3 regions of the Niveispirillum fermenti genome follow, and region 2 is predicted to be linked to each of the others. Evidence: predicted binding sites of a transcription regulator. Region 2 holds the regulator's gene; each other region holds the start of a gene.
What was found. Region 2 encodes PhoB, which activates phosphate uptake and scavenging genes when phosphate is short. Its sites were predicted from a motif close to TNTCATAAAACTGTCA; they were not measured.
Positions count from the first base shown of each region.

Region 1 (7,727 bases), on a different replicon from region 2:
GGCCACCATTCCCGGCACGAAGATGAACTATGCCGGCATGCGCAAGGTGGAGGATCGCGCCGCGCTGATCGCCTATCTGCGCACGCTATCGGACGATCCGGCCCCCCTGCCGTAAACGCAGCGGATCGGCAATGTGTTATGAAGGGGCGGTCGCAGGGCCGCCCCTTTTTTCTCGTCCTTATTCATCCTGGCCCCCCAGCTCCGGAGTCGTGACATGTCCAGCGTGCCTGACAGCCTGATCGACCTCGCCAATCGCTGCGCCGATGCGGCCGGGCTGGTGGCCCGCCGGCATTACCGCACACCGGTCCCCGTGGATGTGAAGGCGGATGCCTCGCCCGTCACCATCGCCGACCGGGAGGTGGAATCGGCCATCCGTGCCCTGATCACGGCCGAACGGCCCGGTGACGGCATCCTGGGCGAGGAACATGGCAGCCAGGGTCTGAACGCGGAATATGTCTGGGTCATCGACCCGATCGACGGCACGAAATCCTTCATCACGGGCCGGCCGCTGTTCACGACCCTCATCGCCCTGCTGCATCGTGGCGTGCCCGTACTGGGCATCATCGACCAGCCTGTCATCGGCGACCGCTGGATCGGGATCACCGGCCAGCCCACGACCTTGAACGGCAACCCCGTGCAGACGCGCCCCTGTTCCGATATCGCCATGGCCACGCAGGCGGCCACCATGCCGTTCCATCAGGTGGAATTCGCCATGACCCATGCGTCCAGCCGCTACATGGTATGGGGTGGGGATGCCTATGTTTTCGGCCTGCTGGCCGCCGGCTTCGTCGACCTGATGGTCGAAGCGGGCTTGCAGCCCTATGATTGGGCGGCCCTGGTCACCGTGATCGAGGGCGCCGGCGGCGTCATCACCGATTGGGAAGGGTTGCCGCTGCGCCTGGGTTGCAGCGGCAATGTCGTGGCCGCCGGCGACCCGGCCCTGCATGCCCATGTGCTGGCGATGTTCCGCGACCGGCGCTGATTTGCCGGCGATGTGATCAGCAGGAAGGCCGGCCCGCCATCGCCCGATGGGGTCAGGCCCTCATCCCGGTTCCGCCAACACGGGCTGCCGGCAGGCGCACCGTGACGGTCGTGCCGACGGCCGGCGTGCTTTGCATGGTCAGGCTGCCGCCATGCGCCTCGGCATAGCCGCGGGCCAGCGGCAGGCCCAGCCCGGCACCCGGCTGGCGGCGGTTATGCCCGCCCTCCACCTGGGCGAACGGCTCCAGGGCGATGCGCATGGCGTCCACCGTCATGCCGATTCCCTGGTCCGCAACCTCGATCAGCATGTCCCCCGTGATGGCGTCCAGCCGGACACGGACATCGATGCGCTGGCCGCTTTCCGAAAAGCGGATGGCGTTGCCCATCAGATTGACCAGCATCTGCTTCATCCGCACCTCGTCCGACAGGATGCGAATGCCCGGCGGGGACACATCGATGCGCAGCGGCACCCCGCGCTCCACCGCCTTTTCCCGCACCAGCCGTTCGCACCGTTCGATCAGGGCGCCGATTTCCACCCAGCTTTCCCGCAGTTCCAGCGCCCCGGCATCCATGCGGGCAATATCGAGCAGGTCATTGACCAGCCGCAGCAGATGCAGCCCGCCTTCATGGATGTCGTTGGCATATTCACGATATTGCGGCGCCCCCAGGGTGCCCAGCAATTCATCGCGCAGGATTTCCGAGAACCCGATGATGGCGTTTAGCGGTGTCCGCAATTCGTGGCTGATATTGGCCAGGAACTGGCCCTTGGCACGGTCGGCGATGGCGGCACGCGCCTCCGCGGCGCGCAGGTTTTCGCGGCTGGCCATCTCCTCCCCGCGGTCACGCGCCACGATGGTCAGTTCACCCGCCCCCATGCCCGGCGATGACAGCACGATCAGGCTGACCGGCACCGCACCGCCACCGGGGCCCGCCAGATGCAGCGGCGCCCAATCCGGCCGGCCGGGCTGCGTCCCCGACTGCGCCCGGCGATGGAAAGCCAGCCTGTCATCCGGGACAACCAGATCGAGGAAGGGACGCCCCAGAACCTGGCTGCGCTGGCCAGGCATCAGGCCGAACAGGGCCAGACCGGCCCGGTTGACCAGCTCCACCCTGCCTTCCCGGACCAGACAGACCATGTCGGGCAGGCTGTCGATCAGGTTGTGGCAATGGTCCAGCATGCGGGACAGCGCCTGCTGCGTCTGGCGTTCACGTTGCACAATGCGCTGGCCGCGCAGCAACATGAGGCCAGTCAGCATGAACAGGACCAGGATGACGAGCGCCAGGGCCCAATAGATGCCATGCAGGAAATCCTGCGCCGGGGTTGGCATGCGCCAGCTTATCCAGCCGACCGGCGGCGCGTCATCGGGTGCCCCATATTCCCGCAGGGCCAGCACACCGGTTGCGCCTCCCGGTACCAGACGGGACGGCATGTCCAGATTGTCCAGCAGCAGGGGTTCCAGCGCATGGGCCACGGCGGCCCGATCCACCCTTTGAAGGAACAGCAGGGTCAGCCCGTCCGGCCGGGCGCTGCCGCCCAGAGCCGGCCTGATATCGGCGGCACTGGCGAGATAGAGGCCGTCGGGCATCCGGACCAGCCCCGTCACCGCCTCCGTCATGCCGGGGGGATTGGCAATGGTACGCGCCACCATCTGCCCCAGGGCCGGCGGCAGGTGCAGTTCCCCCCGCCTTTCCGCAGACAGGCGCTTGCCATCGCGAACCGCATAGACCACCCGTTCCTGACGGTCCACCACCATGGATAGCGCGATGCGGAAGGCCCCGTTCAGATAGATGCCGACATTCTCGTCTGCCCAGGGCTCGTTGAAATTGTCGACCATATGTGTGACGGCCGCGTCCCAGCCGGCATAATCACGGGTCGTGGCGGACAGGGCCACATCATAGGCGGCCAATGTCCGGCGGACACGCTGCTGGGTCCGCTCCGCCTCGCCGGAATCGAAATGCCGCGCAGCGGCGAACAGGATCATGGCGATGGCCGTGATGGCGATGGCCAGCAACATCAGCACCGGCACGGCGGCGGTGGGAACCGCCCGCTCGCCGTTGTTCGGCAGGGATTGTAGCGGGTCTGGCAGCAGGTCCTGCATCGCGGAGGGGGAGCGCTCTCTCAAAAGGGCCGGAAGCCCCATCCTTTACCCGAAAGGGGTAGGCTTGCAACCAGGATCGCGCATCAGTGTGGCAAAGCGGCCATCCTTCCAGGGCAGCCCTGCGGAGAGGCCGGCAATTCCCTCGGGCGGGACAACGGACAAGCCGCCCTTCCTCCCGTACCTCGTGTTGTTTAAGCCACACAGCCAGTGGCGTCATGAACACGTCATAAAACCGCATCAAATCGGCAATGCACCTTTGGTAGCCCTCCCCCGGGGCCTGAGGGGCAGCCGACGATAACCCGCAAATGGGAATTCGGCCGCGCTGACAGGCTTTGTCGCCGCGATATCCCATCGGAGAACAACAATGAGCCTCAAGTCCAACCTGCTGGCCGGCGCTGCCGTCGGCGCCGCCATCCTGGTCGCCGGCCCGGCCGCCGCGCAGACCGCCGCCCCGTCCCAGGCGCAGATCGACACCCTGTCCCAGCAGATCCAGGCGCTGCAGAGCCAGCTCACCTCGTTGAAGGACAGCGTCGCCAAGGATTCCGCCGCGACGAAGAAGACGCTGGAGGCGATGCCCAGGGTCACCGCCGACGGCGGCCGCATCCGCATCCAGTCGGCTGACAAGAAGTTCGACGCCGCGATCCGCGCGCGCATCCACATGGATTACGGCTTCTTCAACGCCGGCAAGAACTTCACCACCGACGCCACCGACGGGTTCCAGATGCGCCGCGCCTTCCTGGGCGTCGCCGGCAAGGTCTATACCGATTGGGCCTATGAATTCACGGCCAACTTCGCCGACAACCGTGGCGGCGGCTCGCAGATCCAGGCGGCAAACATCGCCTATACCGGCTTCAAGGACTGGACGATCATCGGCGGCGTGCTGCAGCCGAAATTCACGCTGGATGACAGCACCTCCTCCAACGACATCGCCTTCATGGAACGCGCCCCGGTCGGCAACATCGTTGTCGGCATCGGCGGTTCCGACAGCCGCACGGGCGTCGGCATCATCAACAAGGGCGAGAGCCACATCCTGGCCGCCTATGTGACCGGCAACGCCACCAACACCAGCGGCACCATTGACGATCAGGTCAACATCCTGGGTCGCGCCGCCTATGCCTTCTGGCAGAGCAATGAAGGGGCGGCCGGTATCGGTGTCTCGGGTGTCTATCAGACCAGCCCGCAGGCCACCGCCCGTCCCGTCGCCGCCGGAACGGCCACGACCTCCATCTCCTTCGGCGACCGGCCCGGCCTGCGCGTCGGCGGCAACCGCACCTCGCTGACCAGCACCGGCGCCATCAACCAGATCGACGGCGCCTATGCCTACGGCGCCGACCTGGGCGTCAATTTCAAGAGCTTCTGGGCCGCCGCCGAATATTACAATTTCGGCGCCAAGTATGACGATTACACCGCCACCGGCGCCGCCCAGACGCTGGCCGACCCGGAATTCAGCGGCTACTACGTCTCGGCCGGCTACATCCTCACCGGCGAGCGCCGCAATTATACGCCGGGCGAATGGGCCGGCGTGAAGCCCGCCTGGCCGGTCGGCCAGAATGGCTTCGGCGCCTGGGAAGTCGCCACCCGGTTCAGCCAGGTCGACCTGATCGACCGGGCCGGCGGCATCGCCGGCACCGGCACGGGCAAGGAGACCAACTGGACGCTCGGCGTGAACTGGTACGTCAACCCGGCCATCCGCTTCATGCTGAACCATGTGATGAGCGAGACCAAGCGCCCCAACGGCACCGATGTCGAACTGGATATCACCGCCGTCCGCATGCAGTTCCAGTTCTGACCCGCGTCAACGGGCTGCGGACCCCGTCCCTGCCAGTATTACGGCAGGGACGCCACAGCCCGATATTGGAAGGGCCGGCCGGATCAATCCGGCCGGCCCTATTATTTTATACCAGCGCCCAATCGGCACCCCATCGTCCGATGGGAAGGGGTCACAGACGGCGGATCGCGGTAATGCCCTTCGCCCCGGCACGGGCCAGCACATCGGCCAGGGGTTCCGCCACGACCTGCATATGGAAAGCGTTGGCGTGCAGCAGGGTCGCCGCATCGGTCATGATGCCGACATGGCCGGGGAAGAAGACAAGATCGCCACGCTGGTATGTCACGCCCTTGCCATCACCGGACACCAGGGTGCCGATAATCGCCGCCTGCTGATCACTGTCGCGCGGACAATGATGGCCGGCCGCCAGCAACGCCACCTGTACCAACCCGGAACAATCGATGCCGATGCTGGTCCGCCCGCCCCAAAGATAAGGCGTCCCGGCGAACTGTTCCGCCACGGCAACAAAGTCCGCCGCCGTAATCGCCACGGGCGCCAGATGGCGGGCATGCAGCCAGCCCCCGCCATCCACCTGCCGCCATTCCCCCTGTTCCGCCGTCACCACGACGCGCGCGCCCAGCGACAATACATCCACGAAGGGCTGTTTCAGGTCGGGTTCAGGCAGCAGGAAGGTACGCAAGGCCGAGACCTTGTGCGTGGGCAGGGTGATATCGGCGTCCAGCGCCTCCACCCGCACCCACCCGACATAGCCGTCGGTGCCGTTCTGGCCCCAGGCCCAGCCGTCGCGTTCATCCAGGACCGTGAAGGTCTCCCCGAACAGCAATTCGGTGGTCTGGCCCGCCTCGAACGAAGGCTCCGCCTTCACGGCGGCAAAGCCGCTGCGAATCTGGCAGGGAACACCATCGATGAAGCGGGCGGCATCGACGCGGCCACGCAGATAGGATGCGGCGAGGTCCTCCCGGTAGGGATGGACGCGGGGATCAAGCTTTTCAGTGTCGGTCATGCCGATGGGGCCAGGGCTTCGGTTCGGGCACCGTCCACCAGCACGGGGGGTACGACGCCATTGATATCCAGGACGGGATCGATGATCCCGCCTTCCTCGCCGACCGCGGGCGCCTTTTCCGCATCGATCACCATCTGCCCGAACTCGGCCAGATAGACGGACCCTTTCACGGTCCGCTGGACCAGTACGTTACGGCGATCCTCCTGATCGCGCTTGCGCTTGATGTAGCCCAGCCGGCCCAGCCGGTCCAGTGCGCGGGTGATGGCCGGTTTCGATACGTTAAGGGCGGATGCCAGCCCGCGTACCGTATGCGGCGGCGGCGTGAGGAACACGGTGAGCAGCAGGGCCAGTTGCCGTGCCGACAGGTCGGGTCCATCCTTGCGCACGCTGGCCACCAGGGCCCGTCGCCATAGTTGCAGCGCCTCAAGGTTCCGTGACATGCCCGCCCCCCGAACTGCGACACCCGGCCCTGCGGCAAATCGCAACCGGACACGAAACGGAGTGTGCCGAATAAAGGTTTCTTCGGCAAGACGCGATCCGTGACGACAGACGGGCAATCGTACAGGCATCGGGGTCAGGCGGGCGGAACGGCCTTTCCAGATCGGCGACGGCCCGCAACCCGTCAGACAGTCACTCCCATGCCTGCAACGCGCTGCGAGAGATCCCGGCCCAAGCGTCCGACGGGGTCCGACCAGTCGCCGGCCCGCGCCTGCCGGTAGAGGCGGGCGGAGGGATACCACGGACTATCCCCGGACAGATGGCCCCACCGCCAATCCGGTACGGCCGACAGCAGGATGGCCACGGGCACGCCGGCCGCCCCCGCCAGATGGACAGGCATGGTACAGGCACTGACCAGCAGGTCCAGTTGCGACAGGACAGCCAGCGTATCGGCCAGATCCCCCAGACCCGGCGCCAGGTCAATGGCGTTTCCGGGCAGATCGTGGCTGTCCAGATCATTGCGCCCACCCCCTTTCTGCAGGATCACAGGCGTGATACCGGGCAGCCGCATCAGGGGCAGCACGGGGCCAAGGCCGGGCGATCGTGACCGGTCGCGCTTGTAATCAGGATTACCCGCCCAGACGAAGCCGACCTTCAGCCCGACGGCACCGGACAGGGCTGGCCGCCATTGCGCGACGAGTTCCGGATCGGGAGACAGATAGGGCATGGGACCCGGCACATGGCCGGCATCATCGATGAACAGTCCCGGCAGGGACAGGCAGGGCAGAACACCGTCCACGGCGGGCACGGGGTCACCATCTTCCAGGAAGGTTTCCACGCCGGCGAACCCGTCCAGCAGACGGCGCAGGGGCGCCGGCCGATGCATCACGATCCGCACGCCCTGCGCAGCCAGCAGCGGAATGAAACGCAGCACCGTGACGATGTCCCCCAGCCCCTGCTCCACCGTGACCAGGACCCGCATTCCCGGCTCTGGCCGGCCTGTGATGAAGGGCAGACCGAACGGTGCCGGCGTCGGACCGCGCGTGCCGCCCGGCCGACGCTCGAACAATGGCCACCCCCGGCGGACGTCCCCACGGGCCAGCAGCAGCATCGACCGGTTCCAGTCCGCCCGCACCGCCTCTGCCACATCGGCAGGCGCCACCCGTGCCGCCTGACCGAAGGCGCACAGCGCGGCCACATCCGCCCCATCCTCGAACAGGGCGGCCCCCAGGCTGTTCCAGCTTGCCGCCGCATCGGGGGCCAGGGCACAAGCCCGCCGCAGAAACCGGGCCCCATCCGCATACCGGTCCTGGGCGATGCGTGTCAGGCCGAGATTATGCCACGCACCGGCCATCGCCGGGTCCAGCCGGACCGCCGTGCCATAGGCCTCCGCCGCTTCTGCATGCAGCCCCTGGGC
Region 1 is NZ_CP156679.1:34,837-42,563, reverse strand. Features, by position in the region: gene ABC728_RS04635 (c-type cytochrome) at 1-115, shown strand, start outside; gene ABC728_RS04630 (inositol monophosphatase family protein) at 215-982, shown strand; gene ABC728_RS04625 (ATP-binding protein) at 1,035-3,104, opposite strand; gene ABC728_RS04620 (OprO/OprP family phosphate-selective porin) at 3,445-4,869, shown strand; gene ABC728_RS04615 (C40 family peptidase) at 5,021-5,872, opposite strand; gene ABC728_RS04610 (MarR family transcriptional regulator) at 5,869-6,312, opposite strand; gene ABC728_RS04605 (tetratricopeptide repeat protein) at 6,495-7,727, opposite strand, start outside.
Region 1: the regulator PhoB is predicted to act here: its motif matches at 3,303-3,318, upstream of ABC728_RS04620 (OprO/OprP family phosphate-selective porin).

Region 2 (7,727 bases):
AACAGGTGGCCGTGCTGGGCAGCGGCACCATGGGCGGCGGCATCGCCATGTGCTTTGCCAATGCCGGCATCCCCGTGCGCCTGCTGGACCTGGACCGGGCCGCACTGGACCGCGGCATCGCCGTCATCGCCAAGAATTATGCCGGCACCGTCGCCAAGGGCCGCCTGTCGCAGGCGGACATGGACAAGCGCCTGTCGCTGATCCAGCCCACCACCGACTATGCCGATCTGGCCGACGCCGACCTGATCGTGGAAGCGGTGTTCGAGGATATGGACGTGAAGGCCAAGGTCTTCCGCCGCCTGGACGAGGTGGCGAAGCCGGGCGCCATCCTGGCGTCCAACACCTCCACCCTGGACCTGGATGCCATCGCCGCCAACACGTCCCGGCCGGCCGATGTCATCGGCATGCATTTCTTCAGCCCGGCCAATGTCATGAAGCTGCTGGAGGTGGTGCGCGGCCGTCACACGGCCCCCGACGTGATCGCCACGGCCATGGGCGTGGGCCGGAAGATCGGCAAGGTGTCCGTGCTGGTCGGCAATTGCGACGGCTTCGTCGGCAACCGCATGGTGCAATATTACGCGACGGAGGCCCAGCGCCTGGTGATCGAAGGCGCCTCGGTCGAGCAGGTGGACAAGGCCGCCCTGGAATTCGGGCTGGCCATGGGGCCGTTCGCCATGGGTGATCTGGCCGGCCTGGACGTGATGGGTTTCATCCGTGCCCGCCGCGTGGCCGCCGGCCTGATCTACGGCACGCCGCTTTCCGACCGGATCGACCCATCCCGCAAGGGACAGAAGAACGGCCGGGGCTGGTATCGCTATGAGCCCGGCAGCCGCACGCCCCTGCCCGACCCGGAAATCACGGCCGTGGTCGATGCCTATCGCGCCGAAAGGGGCATCACCCCGCGCGAGATCGGCAACGAGGAGATCGCCCGGCGCCTGATCTACACCCTGGTGAACGAGGGCGCACGCATCCTGGACGAAGGGATGGCGATGCGGTCCGGGGATATCGACATCGTCTATATCTACGGCTACGGCTTCCCCGCCTGGCGCGGCGGCCCCATGAAGTTCGCGGAACTGTCCGGCCTGGACAAGGTCCTGGCCGATATCAGCCGCTATCATGCGGATGCCGTGGCGGCCGGCGATGCCGACGGCGCCTATTGGGAACCGGCTCCCCTGCTGAAGCGGCTGGTGGCGGAAGGGCGGAACAGCTTCGGCTGAACCGCCCCGCCCCCTCACTTCCGCCTGTGCGGGGGTTGAGAGGAAGAGGGCTTCCACCGCAGACCGGACACGTTCAGTTCAGCACCGCCTGGCCAGGAAGGGCGCGGACCGCCCGCCACCCGGGCGGTCGCAGCCAGACAGGAACCCACGCCATGACCGCCATCTTCGAGATGTCCCCGCGCGCCAGCGCCCTGCATGAACGGCTGACGGCCTTCATGGAGGCGCATGTCTATCCCAACGAAAAGGCCCTGTCCGCGCAGGTGGCGGAGGGGGAAACGCGATGGAAGCCGTTGCCGCTGCTGGATGAATTGAAGCAGAAGGCGCGCGAGGCCGGCCTGTGGAACCTGTTCCTGCCGGAATCGGACAAGGGCGCCGGCCTGACCAACCTGGAATATGCCCCGCTGTGCGAGATCATGGGCCGCAGCCACTGGGCCCCGGAAATCTTCAACTGTTCCGCCCCCGACACGGGCAATATGGAGGTGCTGGTCCGCTACGCCTCTCCCGCGCATCAGGAGCGCTGGCTGAAGCCGCTGCTGGCGGGGGAGATACGGTCAGCCTTCGCCATGACGGAACCGGATGTCGCCTCGTCCGACGCCACGAACATCGCCACCCGCATCATGCGCGACGGTGACGATTATGTGATCAATGGCCGCAAATGGTGGATCAGCGGGGCCAGTGACACGCGCTGCAAGATCATGATCGTCATGGGCAAGACCGACCCGGACAATCCCGACCGCCACCGCCAGCAATCCATGATCCTGGTCCCCACCGACACGCCGGGCGTGACCGTGAAACGGCCCCTGCCCGTCTTCGGCTATGATGACGCGCCGCACGGCCATTCCGAGGTGCTGTTCGAGAATGTGCGCGTGCCGGCAGAGAACATCCTGCTGGGCGAGGGCCGCGGGTTCGAAATCGCGCAAGGCCGCCTGGGGCCGGGCCGCATCCATCATTGCATGCGCCTGATCGGCGCGTCGGAGCGAGCCCTGGAACTGATGTGCAAGCGCCTGTCGACGCGCGTCGCCTTCGGCAAGCCCATCGCGGCGCAGAGCATCTGGCTGGAGCGCATCGCCGACGCCCGCGTCGCCATCGACCAGGCCCGCCTGCTGACGCTGAAGGCCGCGCACATGATGGACACGGTGGGCAACAAGGGCGCCAAGGCCGAGATCGCCATGATCAAGGTGGTGGCCCCCAATGTGGCCTGCCAGGTGATCGACATGGCCATCCAGGCGCATGGCGGCGGCGGGGTGTCGGACGATTTCCCCCTGGCCTGGGCCTATGCCAGTGCCCGCACCCTGCGCCTGGCCGACGGACCGGACGAGGTGCATCGCAACCAGTTGGGCAAGATGGAACTGGGCAAGTACCGGGGCTGAGGCCAGCCCCGGTCACCTTCCGTCACAACAGGTCGCGCAGGATGGGGATCAGGGGCAGATCGGCCGGGGGCATGGGATAATCTCCCATGCGCACCGGCTTGACCCAGGCCAGTTGCTGGCCTTCCAGCGGGGTGGGCGTGCCCTTCCAGACGCGCACGGCGTATAGCGGCATCAGCAGGTGGAACGTCTCATAGGTGTGGCTGGCGAAGGCGATGGGGGCCAGGCAGCTCTCCGCCGTATCGATCCCCAATTCCTCCTTCAGTTCCCGCACAAGGGCCGCTTCCGGCGTCTCGCCCGCGTCCACCTTGCCGCCGGGAAACTCCCAGAGCCCGGCCATGGACTTGCCGGGCGGGCGCTGGGCCAGCAGCACGCGCCCGTCGGCATCCACCAGCGCCACCGCCGCGACCAGCACGGTGCGGACCGGTCCCCTGGCGACCGGGTCCTGCCAGCAGGGCGTGTCGTCCCCGCTCACGACCGGTAACTGCCGTTGATGTCGATATAGCCGTGGGTCAGGTCGCAGGTCCAGACCGTGGCACTGCCGTCACCCAGGCCGATATCGACCTCGATCAGGATTTCCCCGCCCTTCATGTGGGCGGCCACGGGCGCCTCGTCATAGCCCGGCACCTCCATCCCGCTGGCGCAGATCTGCACGCCGCCGACGGAGATGACCAGCAGGTCGCGGTCGGCACGCTCGCCCGACCGGCCCACGGCGGCGACGATGCGGCCCCAGTTGGCATCCTCCCCGGCCACGGCCGTCTTGACCAGCGGGGAATTGGCGACGGTCAGCGCGATGCGCTTGGCGGCGGCATCGCTGTCGGCGCCCGTCACACGGATTTCCACGAACTTGGTCGCCCCCTCGCCATCGCGCACGATCTGCTTGGCCAGGTCCAGGCAGACCGCGTCCAGCGCCGTGGCGAAGGCGGCCAGCCGCGCGTCATCCGCGCTGTCGATGGCCGCATGCGCCGCCTTGCGGGTCGCGCACAGCACCAGCGTGTCGGATGTGGAGGTGTCGCCATCCACGGTGATGGCATTGAAGCTGCGATCCGTCGCGGCCGACAGGGCCGCCTGCAAAGGCGCCGGTGCGATGTTGGCGTCGGTGAAGACATAGGCCAGCATCGTCGCCATGTCGGGCGCGATCATGCCGCTGCCCTTGGCGAAGCCGGCCACGGTCACGGTCACGCCATCGATGGTGGCGGTGGCCGAGGCGCCCTTGGGGAAAGTGTCCGTGGTCATGATGGCGCGGGCCGCCACCTCCCAGGCGTCGCCTGCCGCCGGCACCAGTGCGGCGAAGGCGTCGGGCAGCGACTTTGCGACCAGATCGGCCGGCATGGGCTGGCCGATGACGCCGGTCGATGCCGGAAACACCTCCGTCGGCTTGCAGCCGGCAAGTGCAACCGCGGCATCGATCGTGGCATCCACGAACGCTTCGCCCGCCTTGCCCGTGAAGGCGTTGGAATTGCCGGCATTGACGACCAGGGCCCGCACCGAACCGCCCGCCAGGTGGGCGCGGCAGCGATGCACGGGCGCCGATGCCGTCAGCGACCGGGTCAGCACGGCCGCCACGCTGGACCCCTCGTCCAGCAGCGCCACCATGACGTCGTTGCGCGGCGTCTTGTACCGGATGCCGGCGCGGTGACCGGCCAGTCGCACGCCCGCGACGGGCGGCAGCGACGGAAAGGCGGCGGGGGCGAGCGGAGAGATGGCGGTCGCCATGGGTGCGGGCTCCGAAGGAAAGTGGTTTTGCGCATCAAGCCGATGCCGGTGCGCCCGGTCAAGTGTGGGTTCCGTGACGGTGTGTCAAGGCAGCAATGGTTCCAGCAGGTCCGGCACCCGGTCCCTTTCCACCGCTTCCAGCCAGCAATCAGCCAGCCGGTCGGTTTCGGCCACAGCCGCGCGCCAGTATTTCTGCCGGGCGGCCGTTCCCATGCGCTTGAAGTCGCCGCGATCGGGGATCTTGCCGAAGGGCAGCGCCCCGGCGAATGCCGCCGACGGGCACAGGACAAGCATGCGCGACAGGCTGTCCGCCCGTGCCCGGCGCCAGGGCAGCGCCTTGTCGAACCAGCCGGGCACGACACGGTGGGAGAAATGCGGATAGAGTACCAAGCCCGGCGGCGTGAATGCCATGTCCAGATGGTAATCCATGATCCCGCCATCCAGGTAGAGGCCGGGCCGCGCCCCGTCGGGGTCCACCACCCCTTCGAACACGAAGGGCACCGCGCTGGAGGCCAGCAGGGCGGGGATCAGGTTCGTGGATGTGAGGGCCACGGCCTGGGTCGGGAACCCGGCAGACAGGTCGAAGGGCGGCGGGTCGCGCCGGTCGTGCAGGACCGTGCGCTCGAAGAACAGGGGCAGGGCCTGCCGGCTGGCCAGATTGGCCAGACCCGCCGCCCCGAGGCCCAGGCCCAGCCGCACCTTCCCCGCCCGCGGCCCGATGGGCCCGCGCCCGCGCACAGCCAGGATGGACTGGCGCATGAAAGGATGGTCCAGCAGATGTTCCACCCCGCCGGCGCCGAAGATCACATCCAGGAAATCACGGCAATGGGCCGTCAGTTCAGCCACGGTCACCGGCCCTTCGACGGCATAATCCAGATAGCAGGCCTCGAACCGCCGGCAGGCCTCCACGGGATCGGGCTGAGCCAGGCAGGCGAAGCGCCAGGTCCCGATGGAACTGCCGATCATGTGCAGGGGACGGGTGCGGCTGCGGAACCAGCGGCCGAACAGGGCCTGGTCCAGCCGGGTCAGCGCCAGCCATTTGGCCCCGCCGCTGGCCCCCGCCACCACATCCACCATATCCTCGTGCAGCCCGTCACGGCGGATGCGGGCCATGGCCTCCGGCCCGGCCAGGAAACGCAGGGGCTGTGACGTCATGGGATGCCGGTCCGGTCCTCAAATCTTCTCGCAATGCAAAATAGGCAGCCGCGGGGCGGCTGGCAACGCCGGGAAGGCATCGCATCGGCGAAAAGAGACGGAGCGGCGTCACATCGTGGTCTTGGTGTCCAGCGCATAGCCGGCGGAACGGACCGTGCGGATCACGTCCTGTTCCTCCGTCTCGTTCAGCGCCTTGCGCAGGCGGCGGATATGAACGTCCACGGTGCGCAGTTCGACATAGACATCATGCCCCCAGACGATATCCAGCAACTGTTCGCGTGAGAAGACGCGGCCGGGATGCTGCATGAAATGGCGCAGCAGGGCGAATTCCTTCGGTCCCAGATGGATATCCCGTTCACCACGGCGCACGCGGTGGGCCGCCAGATCCATGGAGATGTCGGAGAAGCGCAGCAGTTCCTCCGCCAGGGCCGGCGAGGCGCGGCGCAGCACGGCGCGGATGCGGGCCACCAGCTCGGTGGGGCTGAAGGGCTTGGACAGGTAATCATCGGCCCCGCTGTTCAGGCCGCGGACCTTGTCCGCCTCCTCGCCGCGGGCCGTCAGCATGATCACAGGGATATCGCGGGTCTTTGAATTGCGGCGCAACTGCCGGCAGACCTCAAGCCCGCTCATCAGCGGCAGCATCCAGTCCAGCAGGATCAGGTGCGGGCTGCGCTCGTCGGCCTGCAACAGGGCCTCTTCCCCGTCACCGGCGGTGATGACCCGGAAACCTTCGCGTTCCAGGTTGTAGGACAGCAGGGTGACCAGGTCGGCTTCGTCTTCGACAACCAGGATCAGCGGCTTCAAGGCGGCGTTCATCGGGTTCCCTGGAGGCTAGTCGGTCACGGAAGGGCTGCGGCGGCGCCTCAGCCCTCTTCCGGCTCGATGATGGTGAAGCTGGACTTGTCGCTCTTGGGCCGCTCCGCCGTCAGCGGCTGGCCCTTGACCAGGAAATGCACGGTCTCGGCGATGTTGGTGGCATGGTCGCCGGCACGCTCCAGGTTTTTGGCGATGAACAGCAGGTGCGTGCAGGGCGTGATGTTGCGCGGGTCTTCCATCATGTAGGTCAGGACCTCGCGGAACAGGCTGGTATAGAGATCGTCCAGTTCCTCGTCCCGGTGCCAGGCGGCCACGGCCTTTTCGACATCGCGGTCGATATAGGCGTCCAGCACGTCCTTCAGCATCTCCTGCACCAGCCGGCCCATGCGCGGAATGGTGCCGGCGGGGCGCATCACGGGCAACTGGGCCAGGGCGACGGACCGCTTGGCGATGTTGGCGGCATAGTCGCCCGTGCGTTCAAGATCGGCGGAAATCTTCAGGGCCGCCAGCACCTCGCGCAGGTCGACGCCGACCGGCGCACGCAGCGCCAGCATGCGGATGGCGTCATGCTCGATCTGACGTTCAAAGGCATCCAGCCGGGCATCGCCCTGCATGACGCGCGACGCGCCATCCACGTCGCGGCGGCCGACGGCCTGCACGGCCGCCTCCACCTGCGCTTCCACCACACCGCCCATCTGGGCGATCTGGTTGGACAGGCGCTGCAATTCCGCCTCGAAGGACTTGACGGTATGTTCGGTCGGCGACATGGACACGGGTCCTTAAAATGTGTGGGCTGACGAACGGTTCACATCGAACGGGCCCCCGCGAAAGCGGGGACGCACACAGCAATGAAGGAGAGCGGACAAGGCCGGCTCAGCCGTACCGGCCGGTGATGTAGCCCTGCGTGCGCTCGTCACGCGGATTGGTGAAAATCTCCTCGGTGTCGCCGACCTCCACCAGGTCACCCAGGTGGAAGAAGGCCGTGCGCTGGGACACGCGGGCGGCCTGCTGCATGTTGTGGGTGACGATGGCAATGGTGAAGCTCTCGCGCAGCTCGTCGATCAGTTCCTCGATATGCGCGGTGGCGATCGGGTCCAGGGCCGAGCAGGGCTCGTCCATCAGGATGACTTCGGGGCTGACGGCCACGGCGCGGGCGATGCAAAGGCGCTGCTGCTGGCCGCCGGACAGGCCGGTGCCGGGCTCGTGCAGGCGGTCCTTCACCTCGTTCCACAGGCCGGCGCGCTTCAGCGAGGTTTCGACGATGGCGTCGAACTCATCCTTGCGCGTGGCTAGGCCATGCAACTTCGGCCCGTAGATGATGTTCTCATAGATCGATTTCGGGAACGGATTCGGCTTCTGGAACACCATGCCGATCCGGGCGCGCAGTTGCACCACGTCCAGCCGGGGGTCGTAGATGTCGTGGCCGTCCAGCGTGATGAGGCCTTCCACGCGGCAG
Region 2 is NZ_CP156681.1:1,354,170-1,361,896, reverse strand. Features, by position in the region: gene ABC728_RS17735 (3-hydroxyacyl-CoA dehydrogenase NAD-binding domain-containing protein) at 1-1,217, shown strand, start outside; gene ABC728_RS17730 (acyl-CoA dehydrogenase family protein) at 1,370-2,587, shown strand; gene ABC728_RS17725 ((deoxy)nucleoside triphosphate pyrophosphohydrolase) at 2,610-3,059, opposite strand; gene argJ (bifunctional glutamate N-acetyltransferase/amino-acid acetyltransferase ArgJ) at 3,056-4,300, opposite strand; gene ABC728_RS17715 (patatin-like phospholipase family protein) at 4,385-5,455, opposite strand; gene phoB (phosphate regulon transcriptional regulator PhoB) at 5,564-6,271, opposite strand; gene phoU (phosphate signaling complex protein PhoU) at 6,319-7,038, opposite strand; gene pstB (phosphate ABC transporter ATP-binding protein PstB) at 7,145-7,727, opposite strand, start outside.

Region 3 (7,727 bases), on a different replicon from region 2:
GTCATTGTCCTTCAGATGGTTCAGCAACCGGGCGCGCGCGACGCGATAGGGGTCCCAGCTGTCCAGGTTGCGGATATTGTCCGCCCCCGGTTCCCGGTCGCAGGGCATCATCATCACCTGCTGGGCCAGCAGGTGCCAGCCGGCCTCCCGGTTGGCCAGATTGCCCAGCAGCCATTCCTCCTGCGCCGCGCCCAATACCGTCAGGGACGGGTCGTCCACCTCCGGACAGGCCGGGCGGAACCCGTCCTTGCAGGGCTGGTCGCTGCGGTACTGGCGCGTGTCCAGCACATGCATGTCGACCAGCCCGCCGAAGGAGAATTTGCGGAAAAGCTGCATCTGGGCGCCGGCCGGCAGGGAGGAGCGGCGGAAGGGCAGATGCTCGTAATAGGCCTGGGCGGCCGCGGCACGGCGCAGGCGGAAAATCTCCGGCGGGGTCAATGCCTTGTCATGGTCGCCGACCCAGTTGTCCACGATCTCGTGATCGTCCCAGACCGCGATCCAGGGGGCGGCGGCATGGGCCTTCTGCAGGTCGGTGTCCATCTTGTACTTGGCATAGCGCAGCCGGTAGTCATGCACCGAAAAGGTGTCGGGCAGGTCGGCACGCCGCGGACAGGGCACGACATCATCGAAATGGCGGCTGAAATAGAAGGGCTTGCTCAGCCCTTCATAGATGTAGTCGCCATAATGGAAGACGAAATCCACCTCCTCGCGGGACAGGTGGTCATAGGCGGTATAGAGCCCCTGTTCGTAATTCTGGCAGCCGGCCACGGCGAAGCGCAGCTTCTGCACCGGCGCGCCGGCCGCCGGGGCCGTCATGGCACGGCCCTGCATGGACCGGTGATCCCCGCAGCGGAACCGGTACCAGTAGGGGCGGGATGGCAGCAGGCCGGTCAGTTCCACATGCACGGCATGGGCGAGTTCGGGATGGGCCAGCGCCGTGCCCTTGGCCGCGATGGCGCGGAAGGACGAATCCTCCGCCACCTCCCAGTCGACCGGGATGGCTTCCGGCGCCATGCCATAGCCCACGTCCAGCGGACGCGGGGCCAGACGTGTCCAGATGACGAACCCGTCGGGCCAGGGTTCCCCCGATGCCACACCGAGCTGGAAGGGAAAATCGATGAAGCTTGGATTGCCGAAGGCCAGGCGCGTCGGCGCCATGGGAACGGCCAGCGCCGACACCGCCAGGGCACCGGCCCCGCGCAGCAGGGTGCGGCGTGACAGGGCAAGGGCAGAGGGCAACACGGATTTCATCAAGGGCGACCCACTGGTAACGCCAGCCCCGTCCGGCACCACCAAAGGCGGTGCCGTGGGGGCGGAATATGCAACGGATGGTGAAACCGGCCATGCGGTTTCGCTGCCTCGCTTTTGACACCGGACGGGGCGCGTTGGCAAGTCCCTGATGCACTGCAACAAGCCCCTGCCACCCCGCCCCGGGCCGATGCGGCGGACACCGTGTGCAAAGGGTCACACGCCCAGCACACCGCCGCCCTTGCGGGTGATGGCCACGACGGAGGGACGGGGCGGCATGTCTTCCTTGAAGTCGGGCCAGCGTGTGCCGGGATCGGCGAAGCTGCCGCCGCGCGCACCGGATTTCGTATAGTCGCCCACCCCATCGGAGCCGGGATGCTGCACCGCGACGAATAGGGTCTGGTCGTCCGGCGTGAAGGTCGGGCCCGTCAGTTCGGCGCCCACGGGCACACGGAAGAAAAGCCGCGCCGTGCCGCGCAGCGACCCCTGCGTCTCCAGGGCCCAGACGCCATCGGCATAGCCGCTGGTCCGCTGCCATTTTGTGCCCTGGTCGGTGCCGATCCACAGCCGGCCCCTATGGTCGAAGGCGCAATTGTCGGGGCAGGAGAACCAGCCATCCTCCGTCGTTGCCTTGTTGAAGGTGGCGCCCGTCGCCGGGTCGGCCGGGTTGCCGGCCTTCACCAGGATTTCCCATTTGAAGCTGTCGGCCGTGTGGTCGCCATCGGGCGGCAGCATCTCCACGATATGGCCCCAACTGTTGGCGGGCCGGGGATTGGCGGCATTCACCGTGGACAGGGGGGAATGGTGCGGCAGATCAGGCAGCCGGTCGTCATTGTTGGTCAGCATGACATAGACAATGCCCGTCACGGGATTGACCTCCACATCCTCCGGCCGGTCCATGCGGGTCGCCCCCAGCAGGGTCGCCGCGATGCGGGCACAGATGACGACATCCCCCTGGTCGTTGAAACCGTTGGCCGCCGTCAGCGGCCCCTGACCATGGATCAGGGGCAGCCAGGTCAGGGTGCCGTCGGCGTCATAGCGGGCCACCGACAGGGTCCCCTCGTCCAGCAGCGTCATGTTGGCCTTGCGGTCGTCGGGATTATAGCGCCCCTTCGAGACGAACCGGTACACATGCTCGAATCGCTGGTCATCGCCCATATAGACGACGACGCGGCCATCCTTGTTGACGGTCACGCCGGCCCCCTCATGCTTGAACCGGCCCAATGCCGTCAGCTTGCGCGGCGTGCTGGACGGGTCGTAGGGATCGATCTCGACGATCCAGCCATAGCGATTCGCCTCCATCGGTTCCTTGTTCACATCGAACCGGTCGAAATGCCGGCCCCATGCCGTCCAGGCAGACGGAACCGTCATACGGTCGTGATTGCGCTGTTCGGGATGGTTCTGATCGATGGTTCCCATGAAATAGCCATCGATATTCTCCTCTCCCGACAGCACGGTGCCCCAGGGCGTGAAGCCGCCGGCGCAGTTGTTCAGCATGCCGATCACGGTCCGGCCGTCCGGGTCGTCACTGGTCTTCACGCGGCGATGGCCGGCGGCGGGGCCGGTCAGGGTCATCCGGGTGTTCAGCGCGTTGATACGGCGATTGAAACGGCCGCCCTTGACATAGGTCCATTTGCCATCGGTTCCGCGCTTCACCTCCACGATGCTGCCGCTATGGGCCGCCATCTCCACTTCCGCCATCTCGCGGGTGATGTGGGCATGGTCGTAACGGTCCTGGCCTTCGGGTACCAGGCCGGGGAACATCATCTCGGCCTGCGTATATTCGTGGTTGACCCAGAGCAGCCCGTGATCGGCCTTGTCCGATCCCTGCGGCAGGGGGAAGAAGGCCGTATAATCGCAATTATAGCCGAACTGCTTCAACTGACTGTCGGCCGTCTGCTTGTAGGGGTCGAAATCGGGGCTGTCATCGAACAGCGGGTCGCCCCAGCGGATCAGCACATCGGCGTCATATCCGTCGGCCACATGGTGGGTGCGGTCCACCCCGCGCTTCAATTCCTTGAAGGCGAAGCCGAAACCGTCGCCGGCCCCGGCAGGCGCCTGGGCCCGGGCATCGGCCGGGGCCAGCACCGCCGGGATGGCAGGGGCAAAGGCGGCAATGGCGCTGGTGCCCAGCATGCCGCGCAGGATGTCGCGGCGGCCCAGGCGCTGCTGCACCACGTCCCCGAAGGTGGGCGCATCCGCCGGGGAGGCGGCGCGATCCTGGACGGCTTCGAATTCGGCATAGGTGAGCAGGCGGGGGTCGGTCATGGCGGGCGGGGGCCTTCTGGTGCGGACTGCGGGGTCCCGTGGGGTCGGGACGAATTTATAGGCCCTTGATGCTACAGTTATTTGACGATGACCAGAACCCGTCGCGTCGCGCAACGCGCGCCATCGGCGCCGCCCCGCCGGCCGATATGGGGCTGGCAGAGGTGGCAGCGTTAAGATTCCGCACCCGCACAGCCGCCTTGGGCCGCGAGGCACCTTGCCCGCCGCCGATGAACTGGATAGCTTGTCCGACTGGTAATATTGCGATGAGCCTTTGCCGGTGGCCGCGGTCCAGCCGCTGAGGTCCATCGCCCTTTCGGAACGGAGCCGATGACGTTTACCCGTCGTGCCGCCTGTGCGGCCCTTGCCCTTTTCATGTCCACCGCCGCCACGGTCGCCCCCGCCCTTGCCTTCGAACCCGCCATCGTGTTCGACATGGGCGGTCGTTTCGACAAGTCCTTCAACGAGGGGGCGAATAACGGCGCAGAACGGTTCAAGGCCGATACCGGCGTCAATTTCCGCTGGTTTGAGGTGACGAACGAGGCGCAGCGCGAGCAGTTCCTGCGCCGGCTGGCCAGCCGCAAGGCCGATGTCATCGTCTCCGTCGGCTTTTCCATGGCCCCGTCGGTGGAGAAGGTGGCCAAGGAGTTTCCCAATGTTCGCTTCACCCTGATCGACGGCCATGTCGATCTGCCCAATGTGCAGTCGGTGGAGTTCGCCGAGCATGAGGGGTCCTATCTGGTCGGCGTACTGGCGGCGCTGGCCAGCAAGACAGGGACGGTCGGGTTCGTCGGCGGCATGGACATTCCGCTGATCCGTCGCTTCGCCTGCGGCTATGAACAGGGCGTCAAGGCGACGAAGCCGGCCACCGCCATCCTGGCGAACATGGCCGGCAGCACGCCGGCGGCCTGGGCCGATCCCACGCGCGGGTCGGAACTGGCCAAGAGCCAGTTCGATCGCGGGGCCGATGTGATCTTCGCGGCGGCCGGCCAGACGGGCATGGGGGTTCTGCAGGCGGCGGCGGATGCGGGCAAGCTGTCGATCGGGGTCGACAGCAACCAGAACTATCTGTTTCCGGGCAAGGTGCTGACCAGCATGGTCAAGCGCGTCGACGTGGCCGCCTATGAGGCGTTCAAGACGGCCCGCGACGGCACATGGAAGGCCGGGCACCAGCGCCTGGGTCTGAAGGAGGACGGCGTCGGCTGGGCCGACGATGCGCACAACAAGGCCTTGATCACGCCGGAGATGCGCGCCGCCGTCGACAAGGCCACGGCGGAAATCAAGGCCGGCACGCGCATCGTCGCCAATTACGACGATGCCAAGGGCTGCAAGTACTGATCCCGCCCGCTCGCATGACTTCCGGACGCAAGTGACGCCATGTCGGCCGCCCCATCAAACGTTTCCCCCTCCTGGGCGGTCGAACTTGTCGGCATCGACAAGCGATTCGGCCCTGTCCATGCCAACCGCAACGTGACCCTGCGTTTCGCACCCGCCAGCATTCATGGGCTGGTGGGGGAGAACGGGGCGGGCAAATCCACGCTGATGAGCATCCTCTACGGCTTCTACGAGGCCGATGAAGGGACCATCCTGGTCCGCGGCCAGCCGGTCGACATCCGCACGCCGCAGGATGCCATCCGGCTGGGCATCGGCATGGTCCACCAGCATTTCATGCTGGTGGAGACCTTCACTGTACTGGAGAACCTGTTGCTGGGGCATGAGGGCGGCCCCGTGCTGGGCCCCGCCATGGCCCGCGCCCGGGCGGAGGTGCAGGCGCTGGAGGATCAGTTCGGCCTGGAAGTACCCCTGGACGCCATCGTTTCCGACCTGCCCGTGGGCGTGCAGCAGCGCGTGGAAATCCTGAAGGCGCTGTATCGCGGGGCGGAGGTGCTGATCCTGGACGAGCCGACGGCCGTGCTGTCGCCGCCGGAGGTCGAGCAGCTTTTCCGCATCCTGGAGCGGCTGCGCCAGCAGGGGCGCAGCGTGCTGCTGATCACCCACAAGCTGAAGGAGATCATGGCCGTCACCGACCGCGTGTCGGTGCTGCGCCGGGGGGAGGTCGTGGCCGAATTCACGACCGCCGAAACCGACCGGCAGGCCCTGGCCGATGCCATGGTCGGCCGCAAAACCTCCCTTTTCGTGGAAAAGGCCCCGGCTGTGCCGGGGGATGTGCTGCTGTCGGCGCGACAGGTCAATGTCGTGGACGGGCGCGGCGTGGCGACGCTGAAGGATGCCAGCCTGACGGTGCGGGCCGGTGAGATCGTGGGCGTGGCCGGCGTGGCCGGCAACGGTCAGTCGGAATTGCTGGAGGTCCTGTCCGGCATGCGTCGTTTTGAAAGCGGAACGGTAACGCTGAAGGGGGAGGAGATCGGCCCCCACACAGCCTATGATGCGGCCGGCGCCCGCCGGCGCGGCCTGGCCCATGTGCCGGAAGACCGGCTGAAGCTGGCGGTGATCAAGGAATTTCCGGCCCATGAAAGCGCCATCCTGGGCTATCACGAGGACAAGGACCTGTCGCGTGGCCTGCGGCTGGACTGGAAGCGCGTCGCGCTGAAGACCATTTCGCTTATGGAACGGTTCGATGTGCGCCCGCTGAACCCCAATCTGCGCACCTCCCTGTTCTCCGGCGGCAATCAGCAGAAGCTGGTGATGGCGCGGGAGATGGACCGCGAACCGGACATCCTTCTGGTGGGGCAGCCGACACGCGGCGTCGATATCGGCGCCATCGCCTTCATCCATCGCCAGCTTGTGTCCCTGCGTGACCGGGGCAAGGCCATCCTGCTGGTCTCCGCCGAACTGGACGAGATCCTGGCCCTGTCGGACCGCGTCCTGGTGATGTGCGACGGGGAGATCGTGGGCGAGCTGCCGGCGGCGGAAGCGACCGAAAGCCGGATCGGAACGATGATGGCGGGCATCAAGGAAGCCCCCGCCGCCGAAAGGGTTGCACCATGAGCGCAGGCGGCGGTCCGGACAATCTTCCCTGGTGGGCCACGGGCCTGCTGTTGCCCGTGGTCAATGTGGCGCTGGCGCTGCTGGTGTCGGCGCTGGTCATCCTGGCCATCGGGGAAGACCCGGTGGGTGCCCTGGGCAGCATGCTGCGGGGCGCCTTCGGCACGGGCGAGGGCATCGGCTACACTTTCTATTATGCCACCAGCCTGACCTTCACGGCGCTGGCCGTGGCCATGGCCTTTCATGGCGGGCTGTTCAATATCGGCGGGGAGGGGCAGGCCTATATCGGCGGGCTGGGCGTGGGCCTGGTCTGCCTGTCGCTCGGCGGCTGGCCCTGGTGGATGGTGCTGCCGCTGTCGGTGATGGGCGGTGCGGTGTTCGGGGGGGTGTGGGCGGCCATTCCGGGCTGGCTCCAGGCCTATCGCGGCAGCCATATCGTCATCACGACGATCATGTTCAATTTCATTGCCTCTTCCCTGATGGTCTATCTGCTGGTCAATGTGCTGATCAAGCCGGGCCAGATGTCGCCGGAGAGCGAGGCGTTCGATCCCAGCACCTTCCTGCCCATGATGGCCGACATGGCGGCATCTGTCGGGATCGCAATGGAAAGCTCGCCGCTGAATTTCTCGGTCTTTCTGGCGCTGGCCGCCTGCGTCGGGGTCTGGTTCTTCATCTGGCACACGCGCTGGGGCTATGCGCTGCGCGCCACGGGTGCCAACGAGAATGCGGCCCTTTATGCCGGCATCGACCCCCGGAAGGTGATCGTCGTGACCATGGCGCTGTCGGGGGCGCTGGCCGGGCTGCTGGGCGTCAACGAGCTGCATGGCGTGCAGCACCGCCTGATGCTGAATTTCCCGGCCGGGCTGGGCTTCACGGGCATCGCGGTGGCGCTGATGGGCCGCAACCACCCCGCCGGCATCATTCCGGCCGCCATCCTGTTCGGGGCGCTGTATCAGGGCGGGACCGAGCTGATCTTCGATTACCCCACCATCAGCCGTGAACTGGTCGTTGTGATCCAGGGCGTGGTGATCCTGTTCGCCGGGGCGCTGGAACATATGTTCCGCCCGGCGCTGGTGCGCCTGTTCGCCCGCCGCCCGTCCGTGGCGGCCAAGCCGGCGGGGGCCTGAGGCCATGGATTTCCTTCTCTCCCTCCTGTCGCTGCTGGATAGCACCCTGCGTCTGGCGACCCCGCTGCTGCTGGCGGCCCTGGCCGGCTTCTATTCGGAACGGGCCGGCGTGGTCGATATCGGCCTGGAAGGCAAGATGCT
Region 3 is NZ_CP156678.1:33,154-40,880, reverse strand. Features, by position in the region: gene ABC728_RS00185 (alkaline phosphatase D family protein) at 1-1,251, opposite strand, end outside; gene ABC728_RS00180 (PhoX family protein) at 1,465-3,516, opposite strand; gene ABC728_RS00175 (BMP family lipoprotein) at 3,844-4,851, shown strand; gene ABC728_RS00170 (ABC transporter ATP-binding protein) at 4,891-6,462, shown strand; gene ABC728_RS00165 (ABC transporter permease) at 6,459-7,586, shown strand; gene ABC728_RS00160 (ABC transporter permease) at 7,591-7,727, shown strand, end outside.
Region 3: the regulator PhoB is predicted to act here: its motif matches at 3,588-3,603, upstream of ABC728_RS00180 (PhoX family protein).